3 regions of the Peribacillus sp. TH27 genome follow, and region 3 is predicted to be linked to each of the others. Evidence: riboswitches for the same ligand, from Rfam matches in the RefSeq annotation. Region 3 holds a riboswitch; each other region holds the start of a gene.
The links. A riboswitch is a leader RNA that binds a small molecule or an ion and turns the genes downstream of it on or off. The one in region 3 is predicted to bind cobalamin.
Positions count from the first base shown of each region.

Region 1: it holds a riboswitch for cobalamin, as region 3 does, so the genes downstream of both, JFU24_RS10730 (ribonucleoside-diphosphate reductase subunit alpha) here and metE (5-methyltetrahydropteroyltriglutamate--homocysteine S-methyltransferase) in region 3, are expected to answer to the same signal.
Region 2: it holds a riboswitch for cobalamin, as region 3 does, so the genes downstream of both, JFU24_RS10235 (hypothetical protein) here and metE (5-methyltetrahydropteroyltriglutamate--homocysteine S-methyltransferase) in region 3, are expected to answer to the same signal.

Region 1 covers NZ_JAEKEV010000002.1:1,936,590-1,942,494, reverse strand. Annotated here, with positions in the region: gene JFU24_RS10750 (cold-shock protein) at 1-23, shown strand, start outside; gene JFU24_RS10745 (hypothetical protein) at 92-259, opposite strand; gene JFU24_RS10740 (flavodoxin domain-containing protein) at 400-819, opposite strand; gene JFU24_RS10735 (ribonucleotide-diphosphate reductase subunit beta) at 809-1,861, opposite strand; gene JFU24_RS10730 (ribonucleoside-diphosphate reductase subunit alpha) at 1,901-4,198, opposite strand; cobalamin riboswitch at 4,336-4,516, opposite strand; gene JFU24_RS10725 (manganese-dependent inorganic pyrophosphatase) at 4,811-5,740, shown strand; gene JFU24_RS10720 (hypothetical protein) at 5,871-5,905, opposite strand, start outside.
Region 2 covers NZ_JAEKEV010000002.1:1,824,259-1,830,163, forward strand. Annotated here, with positions in the region: gene JFU24_RS10210 (YheC/YheD family endospore coat-associated protein) at 1-579, shown strand, start outside; gene JFU24_RS10215 (YheC/YheD family endospore coat-associated protein) at 583-1,950, shown strand; gene JFU24_RS10220 (YheC/YheD family endospore coat-associated protein) at 1,947-3,143, shown strand; gene JFU24_RS10225 (YheE family protein) at 3,205-3,408, shown strand; gene JFU24_RS10230 (hypothetical protein) at 3,505-3,693, shown strand; gene JFU24_RS10235 (hypothetical protein) at 3,731-3,961, opposite strand; cobalamin riboswitch at 4,229-4,428, opposite strand; gene JFU24_RS10240 (MBL fold metallo-hydrolase) at 4,526-5,353, opposite strand.
Region 3 covers NZ_JAEKEV010000002.1:2,321,362-2,327,266, reverse strand. Annotated here, with positions in the region: gene metE (5-methyltetrahydropteroyltriglutamate--homocysteine S-methyltransferase) at 1-1,446, opposite strand, end outside; cobalamin riboswitch at 1,602-1,792, opposite strand; gene JFU24_RS12725 (potassium channel family protein) at 2,084-2,503, shown strand; gene bcp (thioredoxin-dependent thiol peroxidase) at 2,566-3,036, shown strand; gene JFU24_RS12715 (aminopeptidase) at 3,048-4,157, shown strand; gene JFU24_RS30290 (hypothetical protein) at 4,429-4,623, shown strand; gene JFU24_RS31035 (NAD(P)-dependent oxidoreductase) at 4,667-4,852, shown strand; gene JFU24_RS30775 (NAD(P)-dependent oxidoreductase) at 4,911-5,039, shown strand; gene perR (peroxide-responsive transcriptional repressor PerR) at 5,353-5,796, shown strand; gene JFU24_RS12700 (YgzB family protein) at 5,902-5,905, opposite strand, start outside.

The DNA.
Region 1 (5,905 bases), 380 kb from region 3:
AAGCAGCTAACGTTCAAAAATAATTGAACGCTTATAAAAAAAGACTCCGATTCTGGAGTCTTTTTATTTTTCCTCTGAAAAGAAAAAATTTTTAATCCCCTTTTCTGTTGGCTATTTCCTTAAGTAATTTATCCAATTTTTCTTTGATCCGTTTAGAACGATTAAAATGCTGGGACAGGTTAATTACTAAAAATATTAAGATTACTGCAAACAATAGCATAAAAAGTATGGGGAGTAACTGAGCGATAGTATCAGCCATAGGATTTCTCCTTTTTTCTTCATTATATACCATTATTATCCTTAGTATGATGCAGGGATTAAATGATGTTCATAATCACGATTCTGTTTTTTACTAATTAACGAATGAAAGGGATATGCATAATCGCATATCCCTTTCATTCAGTTCCTAAATAAAGAGGCGAACTTTTGAAGTCTTGGCAAGTCTGATTCTTGATACATTTGTTCGATTTTTAAAGTCACCAATAACTGGCTCTTTGCAAATAGCATGTCCCGAAAATGATCGACCGCTCCGCAAAAATGATTGTAATTGGTTTCTCCTGTCCCGAAGACGCCTGTCTTTAGATGAGAAATCGGTAATCGCTCTAGTTCCGCATAAAAGGCAGCTGTTTTGGCAGGAAGCTCTCCATTACCCCATGTATAGGTACCGATAATCAATGCATCGTATTCTGGCAATATACCGGTATCAAATTCGCTAGTTCGAAAAAGTTCTGCTTCTGGCAAAAGGGAAGCAAGGGCTTCAGCTAGAGCTTTTGTATTGCCGCCGGCCGAATGATAGACAATTGCAATTTTATAGCTCATCGAACCCATTGCTAGCATTTACTTGACTGTATGTTCTTGATTTTTGTTCAAAGAAATCAGTTTTGGTGAGGCCAATAGATTCGTCGTCGAATGTTTTAATCCATGGCATCGGGTTCTCACTATACTCTTGGTACAAGTTTTCAAGTCCTAGCATACGCAGTCGTTTGTTGGCGATGTACTCGATGTACTCGTTGAATTCTTCCAAGTCGAGATCTGCTTTGGTTTGGATATCCTCAAGCATATACTCAGACCATTCTTTTTCAAGTTCAACTGCTCTTTCAATCGTTGTATAGATGAACTTCGTGTTTTCTTCATTATTTAACTCCGGGTATTCATACATCAAGATTTGTACGAGCATTCCGATGAAATCGAAGTGAACCATTTCATCGCGATGTATATAGGAAATCATTGTAGCCGAACCAGTCATTAGGTTTTGACGCCCTAAGTTGTAATAGAAGGCGAATGCCAGGTAGAAATAAATACCTTCGAGGTTCGTGGAATGGATGAGTGCTTCAAATAAGTGTTGAGGACTAGGATCGTCCACAAACGTTTGATAGGCGTCCACAATCGGTTGATTCCGCTTTATCACTTCAGGGTGTTCTTTAATGCGGTCGAAAAGTTGTTTTTGCTTGCCTACCGGAATCAAGGAAGCAAGGATATAGGAATAAGATTCATTATGAATAGATTCCTGCTGGGCCATGTTGGCCAGGATCGCTTTTGCTGCCGGGTCTTTGATGTAACGAAGGATTTCCACTAAAGTCGGCGTTTGAAGGCTGTCCATTCCTGCAATCATTGTAAGGATATCAAGGAAAGCATCCTGGATATCTTCATCTAATTCGCCCCACTGCTTTTTATCCTGAATCATGTTCACGCTCGAAGGCTTCCAAAAGTTATTTATGAGTTGTGTATACGTATCATAGAATTTTTCATACTGAATATCGTTCCAAAGGAGAAAGCCTGAAGCTTCCCCTTTGAATACGCCCGTTGCTTTAGTTGGATGCGTAGGTTCGAGCATCCGGATTTTTTTGATATGATTGGTCATTCGTAAAACTCCTTTAAAAATAGATTACTGATTTGATCGTTAACTTGAGCAACTTTCGCAGGCATTATCATATTCAGATGAAGTGGAACGAACATAATATGTTGATTTCAATCCGCTTTCCCATGCTGTTAAATGGATATCCAATAGAACTTTAGCCTTGATTGTGTTGTGGACATACAGGTTAAAGCTGATAGCTTGGTCAATATGACGCTGACGGGCTGCATTTTGTCTGATGCTTTCCAGTTGGTCCAAGTTAAATCGTGTTTTTTTATAATACTCATACGTATTAGGCGTCAATCCGGGTGCTGTCACTTTGAATTTGAAGTTTTTCTTTTCTTCATAAAATTCAATTTCATATAAGGGATCGATTCCATCAGTGGAGTTACCGATTTTAGCCGTTGATGAATTAGGTGCAATGGCCATTAAATATCCATTACGGGTACCGTGTAGCTGCACATTTTCTTTTAAATCTATCCATTTTTCATCGGTATAGTCACGAAGTTCGAAATATTGGCCTGTATGCCAATCAGATCCTTCAAAATATGGGTACGTTCCTTTTTCCTTAGCCAATTCATTAGACGCTTTGATTGTTAAGTAAGCAATTTTTTCGTATAAAGTATCAGCATATTGAACGGCCTCATCTGATTCCCAATATATATTCTGGGTGGCAAGTAAATGATGCCATCCAAATGTTCCTAAGCCAATTGCCCGGTAACGCTTGTTTGAGATGGATGCTTGCTTGACCGGAAGACTGTTCACATCAATGACGTTATCGAGCATGCGGATCTGAATCGGAATCAATCTTTCTAATACATCGCTACTTACCGCGCGAGGCAGGTTAATGGAAGAAAGGTTACATACAACGAAATCGCCGCTTTTACGAACTACAACTACATCGCCATCTTCAGTTTCGTATTCATCCGTGATCGTTGAAGGGCTTAAGTTTTGAGCAATCTCTGTGCAAAGGTTGGAACAATAAATCATTCCTTTATGTTTATTAGGATTCTTACGGTTCACTTCATCACGGTAGAACATATACGGTACGCCTTCTTCTAGCTGAGAAATCATAATGCTCTTCATAATGTCCATCGCGTTGATTTTTTCAAAGCTATAGCTAGGAAGTGTGCCATTTTCCGCAGCCTCCACAGCGTGAGCGTAATGATTTCTGAAGCTTCCTTCGCCTTTTTTCTCGTCATAAAAATCTTCGAGTGAGAATCCAAGGGTTTGCTTTACGGTATGTGGGTCGAAAAGATACCATTCTTTCCGATCGCGTACGGCTTCCATGAACAGATCAGGAATACATACACCTGTAAAAATATCATGAGCTTTCAACCGGTCATCACCGTTTTGTGTCTTTAAGTCAAGGAAACTCATGATATCTTTATGCCAGGCATCCAAATAAATCGCGATTGCCCCTTTACGCTGGCCCAATTGATCGACGCTGACAGCAGTCTGGTTAAACAAACGGATCCAAGGGGTCGTGCCTGAACTGTTTCCAGAAAAACCACGGATATCAGAACCAAGTGAGCGGATTTTACCGACATAAAGTCCTACACCACCGCCGAATTTAGATACTTTAGCGGCATCGTAGTTGGATAGATAAATGCCATCAATAGAATCTTCAATCGCGTCAATAAAGCATGAACTTAACTGACCGTGAGTTTTTCCTGCGTTTGATAGGGTAGGTGTCGCGACGGTCATATACAGATTGGACATCGCCCAGTATGCCTCTTTGACAAGTTGCAGGCGGTGTTCTGTTTTTTCCATTCTCATAATTTCCATAGCGATGATCATGAAGCGCTCCTGAGGCAGTTCGTAGACCTTGTCTTTTTTCGGACGGGCTAGGTAGCGGTCGTTTAATAAGTAGATACCGATATAAGAAAATAGTTTATCTTTTTCCGGATCGATCACTAAGCCTAATTCTTCAATTTCTTCTTTGGAGTAAGAGTCGAGTAGTTCGGGTTTATAAATCGGGTAGCGTTCCCCCTCTTGCTGTTGAGAGAGTCCTGCGATTAATTCATAGAACGGTCCGTAGCTCACGCCCTCATAACCGCGATTCGCTTGTGCATCCCTGTACATCGTATTCAAAAGTTCTGCCGCAGCAACAAACGTCCAATCTGGAGCATCTATGTCTACACTTTCGAGAGCAAGCTGGATCAGTTTTTTTGAAGTTTGTTCTTCTGTTGAGTCACTTTTACGATCTAGCCATTTTGTAAAACGCTTTTTGAACTTTTCCATATCTAGCCGGCCTTCGAATTCCTTGGATAACATCTCAAGCTGGATAGAACTTGTTTCTGTGTCATTTTTCACTATAGTAGAGTTATATGTTTGAGTCATGAATAATCCTCCTTGTAAACTTCCATTAAATAAAAAAATCCGCCCAATAAATTGAGCGGATCAAACGATAGAATAAAAGAGCCATGAAAAAATAGCCGTTATACTATCGTTTCATCATCTCAATCCCCGAAGAATAAGAAACGTGAAAAATCCAGGCAGGTCTCCTGACTCATGATCATCCTACTTTGAGTTCTTCCCGTATAAAGAGCTATACAGTGGTTTTCTCATTTCGTCACATTTACAGTTGCGGGGACAGTTCCGGGTTTACACCGGATTCCCTTTTCAGCCATCACTGGCACCTTGGATTACAAATAATTCTATATATAGTTATGTGTGTTGTTTTTAATATCAATATCTAGTATTTCTGCTTATATTATCGTAATCCATATGAGACGATAATTCAACTAATATATTTGATAAAAACCAATCCTTATCTATTGACAAAGTGAGGGGAGAGGGAAAAAGAGTGAAAGAATTAATAGGAAAATGGGAAATTCAAACGCTGAATGTAAGAGATTTTATGTTAAAATAAAGTGTATAGTAAAGGTGGCTCTCCCTTATTGTAATGATGGGGGTTCCCGGAAAAATATTTATTAAAAAGGAGAAATAATCTTGGAAAAAGTATTAGTTTTTGGACATAAAAACCCAGATACAGACACAATTTGTTCAGCTATCGCTTATGCGGATCTGAAAAAACAACTAGGTATCAATGCTGAACCTGTTCGTCTTGGTGAAGTGAATGGTGAAACTCAATATGCATTAGACCAATTCAAATTCGAAGCTCCTCGTCTTGTAGAAAAAGTGGCAGGGGAAGCGGATGGTGTGATTTTAGTCGATCACAACGAACGCCAGCAAAGTGCAGAAGACATTGACCAAGTCCGTGTTTTAGAAGTTATCGACCACCACCGTATCGCTAACTTTGAAACAAGTGATCCTTTATATTACCGCGCAGAACCAGTTGGTTGCACGGCAACTATTTTAAATAAAATCTATAAAGAAAACGGTATTGAAGTGCCTAAAGCAATCGCAGGTCTAATGCTATCTGCCATCATTTCCGATTCTTTATTGTTCAAATCTCCAACCTGCACAGAGCAAGATGTTGCAGCAGCAATGGAATTAGCGGAGATTGCCGGAGTAAATGCTGAAACATATGGCTTAGAAATGTTAAAAGCAGGCGCTGACCTGAGCGACAAAACAATTGCCCAGCTAATTACTCTTGATGCAAAAGAATTCTCTATGGGAACTGCGAAAGTGGAGATTGCTCAAGTCAATGCTGTGGATCCGAATGAAGTTCTTGCAAAACAAGCTGAATTAGAAGCGGCTATTGAAGCTGTTATTGCTACGAAAGAATTAGATTTATTCTTATTCGTTGTAACGGATATTTTAACAAATGATTCTGTTGCCTTGGCTCTTGGGAAATCAACGGAAGCAGTTGAAAAAGCGTATAACGTTACATTGAGCAACAACATTGCCGTCTTAGAAGGCGTTGTATCACGTAAAAAACAAATCGTGCCGGTTTTAACGGACATATTCAGTAAATAAAGATGTGAAAAGGGTGCTCTGAATACTTCGAGCACCCTTTTTATGTAATATTGTGAGGGTCAACAAATTTCAATCATGTCTAAAAAAAAGGACTCAAACAAGCCATTTAAATGACGTTTGAGTCTTTTTTTTAATTCAAGGCTTCCTTCTCTTTTTCATAGGCGA
Region 2 (5,905 bases), 500 kb from region 3:
GGCGGCACATTGGTGTCCATGACAAAAAAGGGCACCAAATACGACCGTAAATTTGACTCTAAATCTCAACTGAACAAATGGCTGCAGCATTTATTAAATCGATATAGTTACCTTTGTCAGCCTTATTTAGAACTTTGCAACCAGAAAAAGGAACCGTTCGATTTACGAATTTTACTTCAAAAAAACGAAAAAAATCAGTGGATGGAACGCGGCAGAGGCATTCGCCTGGGACAACAAGATGGAATCACCTCCAATTTAGCCACTGGTGGGGAAGCTATTTCGCTCGAGGCTTTCATCAAAAAAAATCCTGAATCTATTCCAATTGCTGCCGAACAAAAAATCCAGCATATCCTCCGTACCTTACCTGTCGAAACCGAAGCCGTTTTTGAAAGGCTATTTGAGCTAGGAATCGACCTAGGCATTGATAAAAAAGGGCAAATATGGATAATGGATATTAACTCAAAACCAGGTAGGAAAATCATCCAAACACTTCAACCTGAATCGATGAAGGATATCCATCGCGCACCGTTCCAATATAGCCAATTTTTAGCCGATCATCTTCAGAAAGCAGGTGAATAGAGAGTGAGAAAGACTTATCCTGCCGAGATTGCCGATACTCCCGGCAACGTTCTCTTCTATCCATCAGAGCTTGGAGATTTGGCAGAGATTGAATTAATATATTTTGGCCAGCATTCATGTCCTGCCATTGTTAAACAAAATCCTGCAATCAAGCAAACAATCGTCCTGTCAGAAAGTCTCGCGGAATCTTTAATATTTACTCAGGTCGATATGCCTCTACATCTATTTATATACGGTAAGAGCATTCATATTGGGCCAGTCGTCGGGATATTTTCATCAGGTTTTACCGGCATTTCAAACAAACCGCTCGGGGAACGTTCAGATTTTTTTTCAAAACTCCTTTCTCTGAGCCAAACAACAGGCTGTATCCCTTTTGTTTTCGGTGAAAATGTAATCAATTGGGAAAAAGAAACAATCAAGGGCTATGTCTATGAGAACGATGACTGGAATATTAACGAATTTCCTTTTCCAAATGTCATCTATGACCGGCTCCCTAACCGTTTGACGGAAAACCGGGATGGCCCTAAGGAAGTGAAACAGAAATTCCAAAAAGAGTATACAATTCCTTGGTACAATCCAGGTTTTTTTAATAAATGGGATATAAATGAACGGTTATGTGCGGATGAGCGGGCACTTCCTTTTTTACCGGAAACGTATCCTTTTCAATCTCTGTCCGTCGTAGAAACCCTGCTTTCTCATTACCGCCAAGTTTATATAAAGCCTATTCATGGCAGCCTTGGGCTTGGAATTCACCAAATTCTTTATGATAAACATGAAAATGTCTACTATTGTCGTTATAAAAATGATGCTCAGGAAAATAAATTGCAAAAGTTTTCTACTTTAGAATCCATTGTTAAACACATCTTTCATAATCGACCGCTTGAAAATCTCATTGTGCAGCAGGGCATACCATTAATTCGTTCTTCAAAACGACCTGTAGATTTCCGAGTGCATACGAACAAGGACAGCAAGGGAATTTGGCAGGTAACTGCAATCGCCGCAAAAATAGCCGGCGCTGGAAGCGTTACTACCCACATTAAAAGCGGAGGTGTCATCAAGACGATTGCCGAGCTATATGGTGATGATGATGAGGCGAAAGAAGTCGAACGAAAGCTTTCGGAAGCCGCCCTAATATTAAGTGAAAGTATTGAAGAGCACTTAGATGGCATCATTGCAGAAATCGGTTTTGATTTTGGATTAGATAAAAAAGGGCAAGTTTGGATGTTTGAAGCTAATTCTAAACCAGGACGTTCAATCTTTTCCCATCCAAAACTCAAAGAGTTCGAGCTGCTAACAAGAAAGCTCAGCCTTGATTATGCTATTTATCTTACGGAACAAACCATTACAAATGCTGTCGGTGTGCAGAGATGAATATTTTTTACGATATTCCAACTGAAAGCTGGTACCACGACCAAGAAAGCATGCAACTATTCGCCGGCGCGGAAAAAGAGGAAATACACTATAAACAGAATCAAAATAATCAAACACTTATTCCTATTTCTATTTTTCCAGGTAGCCGGATGCTCGTCGTCGGAATTTTAACTTCTTCAAATCCCAAAAAGGAATCAGGAATAGGGGGAAACTTGACCCTTTTTCAGGATTTATCCCTATATTTGTTGGAACATGGGATTTTAGTGTTTGTATTTACGGTTGAGACCTTTCATTCCATCCCTGTAAAAGGCTTCCTTTTTTCCTCCATTTCAAACAAATGGATCGAGGTTAAGATGCCGCTTCCCGATATAGTTTATAACCGAATTCCCTCAAGGGGCTTCGAGGCATCAGAGGATTTTCAACGGCTTATCAACTACTTTCAAGATCATGGTATGAACCTTTTCAATCCTTGTTTTTTAGATAAATATATGATGTATGAAGCATTGATGGAAGATGGCTCCCTCACCAACCATCTTCCATCAACAATTATCCTAGGTGATTGCGATGGACTGAGGGCTTTTTTAAAATCCCACAGACATATTTACCTAAAACCATCTAAAGGAAGCCAAGGGAAAGGTATTTACACACTAATCGAGAATCCTGATGAAACTCTTCAGTTTAATAGCCTAAAACATAGTGAATCCTTCCCAAATTTCTCCTCATTTTGGGAGCATAAAAAAATGCTACTGATGAGAAGAGCCTATCTCGCCCAACGCGCGGTTATACCAAAGAAACTGAATGGACATCGTTATGATTACCGAGTTCTCGTTCATTATGAAAATGGGTTCTATAAAATTACTGGTAAGGCTGTACGGATGTCACAAACCCAGGAAATCACAACCCATACTCCAAGAGGCGGGAAACTTTTCCCTTACAAAAACTTGCAATCGAGGAATTTAAACCGGAAGTTGGCGTACATTGCTCAAAAGTGCGGTCTGATTCTTTCGAAGAAATTCGGCTTTCTCGGGGAATTCTCTATTGATATTGGCGAAGATTCAACAGGATCACTCTTCATTTACGAAGTAAACTCTAAACCCATGCAATTTGATGAAGAAGAAATTGAAGCAAGCCGACTCTTGCATTTGAAAAACCTGTTTATTGAATTAACTTTATTAAATCAAACGAGAAAATAACCTCCATCTGCCGTTTTCCATTATAATGAAATGAGAGACAGCTTATATGGAGGTTATACATATGATTACTCATTTTCAATGGGCACCATTACATAAAAATTTACCAGGTTGGAAAATTTCCTTTTACTTTAACAAGCAGGCCGTCCAAGCCTTATACCATAAAGACGGGTCCATAGAATGGACTGCCAATCCCCCTTCAGAAACAGACGAAGCTAAGCTCAAAAGCATCATACATGACTTAATGGTCTATCATGTATATGAATAAGTTAGTGCTAAACTCCTCATTTCATTCATGAGGACTTACTCAGAATAAAAAGCCCTCTTTTGCCTACACTATAAAAAAGGTTAGGAGGGATTTCTTTTGGATAAAGAAGAATTCACATTTTTGAAGGATACCGAATATGAAGGCAAGAACTCTGCTTTCTTAGACATCGACCGTTACATCAATGAAGGGCTGGCTGGCGGGAATGTTTATGCAGCTGCTGACCTTCAGAACATTGAAGAAGCCCATGATTTTTATGATGAAACCGAGCCAAACAAGAATAAATAATTAGTGTCCGGAGCCTCCTTTAGGTGGCTCCTTTTTATTAAACTGTCAACTCCTCCTTTAGACCGAACATTTCCTTATTAATTATTCCATAAGCCTTTTCAAGATTAAGTAAATACTCTACTTTTTCTTTTGAATTTTTTGCCTTCACATTAATTTCCTTGTTCAACCTTGCATGATTTTCGCTTAAAGAAATCATTTTTTCCCCAGAAAAATTATACATAATCTGAGCTTTTAAAAAATCCGTAAAGTATCTAACTGTTCCAAACATGCATTACCCCCCTTAAATTTTGTTCATAAAGAAAACTTTTCTCCTATTCCATAGAGAGACGAGATTTCCTTATGATTTTGTTAAAAAATCGACTATTATAACTGATTACATCTAAAAAAATAAAAAAACAACTTCCCGATTAGAAGTTGTTAGAGTGCAAACGAAAACATAACAAAAAACAAACATGAATTTTCCATTTTTCAAAAAATGAAAAACATGCTCTTGTCAATTCTCGCACTTAACACCTCCTATCCTCGTAGGTTTATGATGCTGTGCTAAAAATAGGCAGGTATCCTGGCTCATGATCATCGCTTTTCGAACCTTCCCATCCCCTTTTGCAGAAGACAGTGGCATTACTCGAATCGCTCTCATATACAGTTGCGGGACAGCGCCGGATTCTAACCGGACTTCCCTTTTAAGCAGATAATCTTCAATATATTATCTGCACCTTTTTCTAGACGTATTTAATTTTCAGTTTAAATGTATTAAATTATCCCTTAAATTACAATGCGTGCTTCTGAAAGGAAATTGATTAGCACCTCTTCAATTACACAAAATCACTAATTAGTATTTCGCTCCATTATCCTTATTAATCAATATCTTTTCTTTTAATATCGATGTGATAATATGCTCCGAATCCCATTCGTGGCCAGATATCTCGATGAGCGGATATTGATTCGGCAAAACAATTTGCTGGATTTCATGAACTGCCAAGCCTTGATTATGTAATCGTAAAATTTCACCACGCAGGTTTTCCAAATAGTCGAGCTTTCTTTGAAACATTTCCTTCCCATTAGGGACATGACCGGCATGACAACAAAAAACCTCTCCAAAATCATATTGAAGTAATCTATTTATGGAATCGATGATAACAGGGACAGATTCTTCCCGTAAAACAAGCTTTGTTTTCGGTGTAACGAATAGGTCACCTGAAAACAGCATGCCATTACTGTGATTCAAATACACCATATGGTCCTTAGCATGACCTGGGGTAAAGATTGGCTCCCACGTTTGGGTACGGGAATGAACAGTCCTCCCCAACGGCTCAGCTTTGAAGCCGTCTCTCCTTCCCCAAAAAGCTTTGCGATAATCAGGATATTCAGCATCCTTGGCACAAACATCAATCGACATCGGATGAATATACATGGGAACTTTTTTATGTTCCTGTATCCAGGCCGCACCGCCAGTATGGTCCTCATGATAATGCGTTAGCGCCACTAAATCGAAGTCGGCTGATTCATAGAAAGGGATAAGTTCTTCCAATAAAATTTGGGCTCCCGTATCAATCAATAGGCCGTCTGTTAAAAAAACATATACACTCATCCCCGACTTTATTCCTTCAGGGGTCCCTTGTACACAAACCACATCATTTATCGTTTTAATCTCTAGCATGGCTTCCCTCCTCATCAATTGTATAAAAATAGTTTAATATCCTATTTCCCCCTTGTTCATTACAATAAATGTAATATCCCTCCATACTTTTTACAAGCAAATAGTATTTTCCTAGCAAAGACCCGTAGTATATTTTCCGGTAGAATCAAGGCACTTTTTGAAACCATTGTCATTGATTTAAGGTATTCTATTATGCAACTAAGAAAAGAAACAGCAAAAATCTGGCTTCGGTTAAAAGGAAGTTGTTAAGAAAGGGTACTCCGTATTTAAGTTTAGGCGATAAAAAAATTCACGGCTAATCATTAACGCTGAGTAACTATCAATATTACCTTGGTTGATAAAAAAGCTAAAGCATTCATGATACAGACTTTGAAACAATACTTTCCTGACAAAAACTTCACGTAATTATTAAAAAAAATCGACAAGCTGCTAAAAAGAACGAAGCTTATCTTACAAAAATCATGAAAAAGTATGGCTTTACGACCATTAACGATCAATGGTGACAATACCCCGATTCCAAAAGGTATGATTATCCAATTCTAGATTTACCAT
Region 3 (5,905 bases):
GATTTCTTCCTGGATATCGATCCATTTGCTGATTTCCTCGTTAACAAATGTTTCATATTGAGCAGCCGTCCATTCTCCTCGTTTGAATTTCCCGCGAGCTTGTTTTACTTCAGCTGTCTGCGGAAAGCTTCCGATTGTTGTTGATGGAAGGAAAGGCAGTTTGAAAAATTCCTGTTGTTTGTGATAACGCTCTTTAAATGGCAGCTGACGGCCGGCTGTTTGACTCTTCGCCTGTTCGACACCAGTTTGGACGTCTTTATGGTTTCGCGCGTTTGAATTTGCTAACGTTTGAAGTGCTAATTTGTTAGCGGCTACTTTTTCAGCAATTGCTTCGGCACCTTGATTACAACCTTTTACTAGTAGAGTGATTTCTTCAAGCTTCTCATCAGCAAAAGCAAGGGCCTGTTGCACTTCTTTAGTAAGAGCCGTCTCATTACGAACCGTTACTGGTACATGAAGCAGGGAGCAAGAGGGTTGAAGCCAAATTTGGTCTTCGGCTACGGTTTTTGTGAGGGTATTGATCAACTGATTCTTTTTCGATAAATCGGAAAGCCATATGTTTTTCCCATCAATCACACCTGCACCGAGCACTTTGTCTTTCGGGAAGCCGAATTCTTGAAGATTACTAAGGTTTTTCCCTTTATCATGGACAAAATCAAGACCGATCCCTTGAACGTGTAATTCAATAACTTCTTGGTAGTGCTCTACCGCATCAAAGTATGTTTGTAGCATGATGTTCAAGTTTGGAGCTGCTTCATTCAATTTTTCATATAAGTAAGTAACAGTTTGCATATCATCTTTAGAAATGGATGAAACAAGGGAGGGTTCATCCATTTGCACCCACTTCACGCCTTCTTGTTCTAACTCTTGCAGAATTTGTGTGTATAAAGGCAGGAGACTAAGGATGATTCCAGGTACATCTTGCTTATTGTAGCCTTTAGACAGAGTAATAAAAGTATAAGGTCCGACTAAAACGGGCTTAGCTTCAATTCCTAGTTTTTCTTTGGCTTCGCGATAAGCAGCAAGTGGTTTATTTTCTGTCAAAGTCAGCTTCGACGGTTTTAATTCGGGAACGATATAGTGATAGTTTGTATTGAACCATTTCGTCATTTCAGAAGCAACTTCATCCTTGTTTCCGCGAGCCATAGAGTAATATACAGAAAGGGGAACAGTGCCGCCTTTATAGGCTGAATAACGCTCAGGAACAAGACCGAACATTACAGACATATCGAGCATTTGATCATATAAAGTAAAGTCATTGACAGGAATAATATCTATACCTTGGTCCTTTTGCTTTTGTAAGTTGCCTAAACGGATGGCTTCTAGCTGTGCCGTAAACTCCGATTCATCGATTTTTCCCGACCAGTAGGCTTCTAATGTGCGTTTCCATTCACGATCTTCCCCAATTCGCGGGTACCCTAAACTACTACTTTTCAATATTCCCATCCTCCTACATTCTTTTTTTAAAAAATAAAATAACAACAAAAAAAGCACCCCTAACCGTCAAAAGAGAAAGTTAGAAATGCTTAAAATAAAGGGGTATACAAAAACCCCTTAAAATTATAAGGTCCCTAACACTTCCCTATTCTCCGTAGGTTAAAACAGTGTTGTCGAAACAGGCAGGTCTCCTGACTTTAGGAATCTTATTAGCGGCAGGCCTTCCCAATCCGAAAATCAGTGGCATATTGCATAGCGCTAACATTCCTATTACAGTGGCGGGACCGTGCCGGAATTACACCGGACTTCCCTTTTAATCCTAAAAAAATTAGGAACCTATTTCCACATATGAAATTTCACAAACCCGCTGTAAATTAAACTGCAGGCAACAAATATTTATAAAATAAAAACTATTATAAAAATTTAGACAAGCTTATCATATCCCGACTAAAATGGTCAACAAGGAAAAAAGTCTCGGGAAATGGGGTCTGACCCCGCCCTATATCGACAAAACTATTGGTGCACCTAGGTTTGTTTAAGGATGTGAATGTTGGGAAATGGGGTCTGACCCCTAAATAAAGAATATATTGTTTGGACGGGGAGTATGTATAGGGGGAGTGGGTTGTTTTGAAATGAGGCGTGGGGGATGACTTTTTACATCTTGATTGCAGGGATTATTTTTTGCATGGTGATGAGCATTCGAACGTTATTTCTTGTTGAGTCGGGAGGAAAAAAGTTTTCTCTAGAGGATATGCTATGGCTCGGCAATTTATATGCGACGATATTAGTAGGTTTTGCACTGATTTATTTATTATACGAGCTTCAGAATCATTCGGTGATTCTTGATATGGGCAATCGTTTAGACGGCAGTTTTTACGAGCAACTGAAGACTTCTTTTTATTTTAGTGCAATGACAATGTTTTCAGTAGGGTATGGAGATATAGCCCCGATAGGCATGGGCAGGATGATTGCGACAATCCAGGCGTTCATTGGATACACTCTCCCGGCTGCGTTTGTGATCCGGACAGTGATTGACTTAGAACAGAAGGAAAGGAAGAATAAATGAAAGTTGTGTTTCTTTCAATTATTGGGTACGCTTACCATAATGAAAGAAATGGAGGGGTAAGAATGACTGTTAAAATTGGAGAAAAAGCACCGGATTTTCAACTTCCTGCAAACAACGGTGAAAAAGTTTCCCTATCGGATTCTAAGGGCAAACACGTTGTTTTATATTTTTATCCGAAAGACATGACGCCTGGTTGCACAACGGAGGCCTGTGATTTCCGTGACCACAATGAGCAGTTTGAGGAATTGAATGCTGTCATCATAGGGATCAGTCCAGATCCGGCGGCGCGTCATGAAAAATTTATTGAAAAATATGGGTTACCTTTTCTGCTACTAGCTGACGAAAATCAAGAGGCTGCTGAATTATATGATGTATGGAAATTAAAAAAGAACTTCGGCAAGGAATATATGGGCATTGAACGTTCAACTTTTCTGATTGATAAGGAAGGAACGATAGTTAAAGAATGGCGTAAGGTAAAAGTCAAAGGCCATGTCGAAGAAGCGCTTGAAACTCTTCGTGATCTAGAAAAATAAGGTACAGCCAGATGAAGGATAAGCGAATAACCAAGCTTGCTGAAAGGCTGATTCATCATTCCGTACAATTACAGCCAAAAGAGAGAATCTTGATACGGGGTCATATCAACATGAAACCGCTATTGAAAGAGCTGATTGATGAAACATACAGAATCGGTGCATATCCATATGTCGAACTGGAAGACGATGAAATAAGCCGACACTTGTTAAAAGGGAATGTGAAGGAACAACTTGATACCTTATCACAATGGACTTTGAGGAAATATACTGATATTGATGCGATAATAATCATCTCCAGTGAAGAAAACGATGCTGAATTGGCAGAAGTTCCTGCAGAGAGGCATCGTCTTCATGGGGAAGCGATGAAGTCGTCGACTCTTTTCTATGTAAACAACCGGCGTTGGGTTTTACTTAATTACCCGACTGTCAGATTAGCACAAAAAGCCGGTATGAGTTTTAGAAAGTACGAAGACTTTCTATTAAACGTGTGCACAATGGATTACGGGAAAATGGAAGTGGCACTGAAACCGCTTAAGCAATTGATGGAGCGTACTGAAAAAGTCCGGATTGTTTCACCTGGGACAAATCTCACCTTTTCCATTAAAGGAATGCCGGCTGTCATATGCGCTGGGAAAAATAATCTCCCTGACGGGGAAGTGTTCACGGCACCCGTAAAAGAGAGTGTTCATGGTAGGGTAGCCTTCAACACACCTTCAACATATCAAGGAATCACCTTTCGTGACATAGTTTTAACCATACAAAAGGGGAAAATCACGAAAGCAGTTTCTAATCAAAATTCTAAAATGAATGAGATTCTCGATGTAGATGAAGGGTCCCGTTTTATTGGGGAATTCGCGCTTGGAATCAATCCTTACATTTTGGAGCCAATGGACGATATTTTGTTTGATGAGAAAATATGTGGCAGTCTGCATCTAACTCCTGGCCAAGCCTATCAAGAGGCTGATAATGGTAACCGTTCTTCTACACATTGGGATATGGTTTTGATCCAGCGTCCTGAATATGGCGGTGGTGATATCTACTTTGATGACATTCTGATCCGAAGGGATGGCATTTTTATGTTGCCGGAACTAAGTGCTTTAAATCCAAATTTATTAAAATAAAGCCTTTTTTAACAGGGGTAAGGCTTTTGTCCAACTCAAAAAGAGGACACCTGAATATGCTTTATTAAGGGAATACCTCCTCAGAGAAAGTTGCACGGGACATACAGAGCCCGTGTTTTTTTTATGTTAATTAAAAGGTGAGATAAACATGTTAGTACTTTCAATAATTATTCCAAAAGAAGACATCCAAAAGCAGATGGAGGATACCTTTCCTGCTTTGAATTTCATTTATCAAGGGGATTGAGAGGATGAACCACTTCGTGAAGCAAAAATCTTAATTCCATACGGCGAAGATTTAACAGATGAGACAATTGAGAAAGCACCGAATTTAAAGTGGGTTATGGTTATGAGTGCAGGTATGGAATTAATGCCTTTTAAAGTCATTGAGAAGCGCGGGATTTTGGTAGTACACGATTGGGATGCTTTTACAGTACGAAAAGAAATTGAAACAGCTTATCATGAATGAAGCAGACGTCGAGCTGTGGGATAGAAAGATAGAAGTATGAGAATTGAATGGGAAATCGATACTCATTCTTGGTGCTGGTGCAATTGGCGGAGAGGTAGCGCGTCTTGGGAAAGCCTTTAGGATGACCACAATTGGGGTCAATCGTAGCGGAAATCCTGTGCAGCACTTGATCGTCTTTATGGGCTCTCTGAGTAAGTTACATCGTATCTGTTCTGCCAAGTACGATTGAAAGACAAAATCTGTAGCAAAAAGAACACTTTAAAGCTATGAAAGGTTCTGCTGTCTTCGTGAATATTGGACGAGGTGATCTGGTTAAAGAGGAAGTGTTGATAGAGGTTTTACAAAACAGGGAAATTGCTCATGCCATTTTAGATTTATTCGATCCAGAACCTTTAGATAAGGAGCATCCGTTTTAGCGTATGGAAAATGTAACGGTCACACCGCATCTTTCGAGTAAAAGCAGTGAATATTTACCTAGAACCTTTTCAATTTTCGAAAAAAACATGCATGAATTCCTGAATAGATGGAAAAGACTTTATCAACGTCATTGAGATCAATCAAAAGGATACTAGGCACAATTAGAAAATGGGAAAGAATTAAAGGGGTAATGAATAAACTAAAAATGAATCGATAAACAGATGAAATATTGACAAAATCAACGTATAAAAGGTACACTATTTATAAATATTATAATTTAATAATTCATACTTAATGAGAAAAAAGAGGTGGATGGCGGTGTCTGAAGTTCAGTTAAAAGAAGCGTTGGATTCCCTTAAAGATACCGGTGTAAGAATAACTCCTCAACGCCATGCGATACTTGAATATTTGATAAGCTCTATGTCCCACCCTACCGCAGATGATATATATAAAGCGCTAGAAGGTAAGTTTCCCAATATGAGTGTGGCTACGGTTTATAACAACTTGCGTGTGTTCCGAGAAGTAGGATTGGTTAAAGAACTTACCTATGGTGATTCTTCAGCAAGATTTGATTTTGTAACGACGAATCATTATCATGTAATCTGCCAAACCTGCGGAAAAATTGTAGATTTTGATTATCCGGCATTGGACGAAGTCGAACATTTTGCAGCACAGGTCACCGGTTTCAATGTTAGTCACCATCGGATGGAAATCTATGGAGACTGTACAGAGTGCTCAAAAAAAGAAGCACATTAAAAAAAGTTCCGCCACTTGGTTGGAACTTTTTTTTTGTTGCAAAAAAATGATACAATTAATCTTGGACCATCTGCCTGGGATAAATAAGCTCTCTTAAGGGGTTATTTAG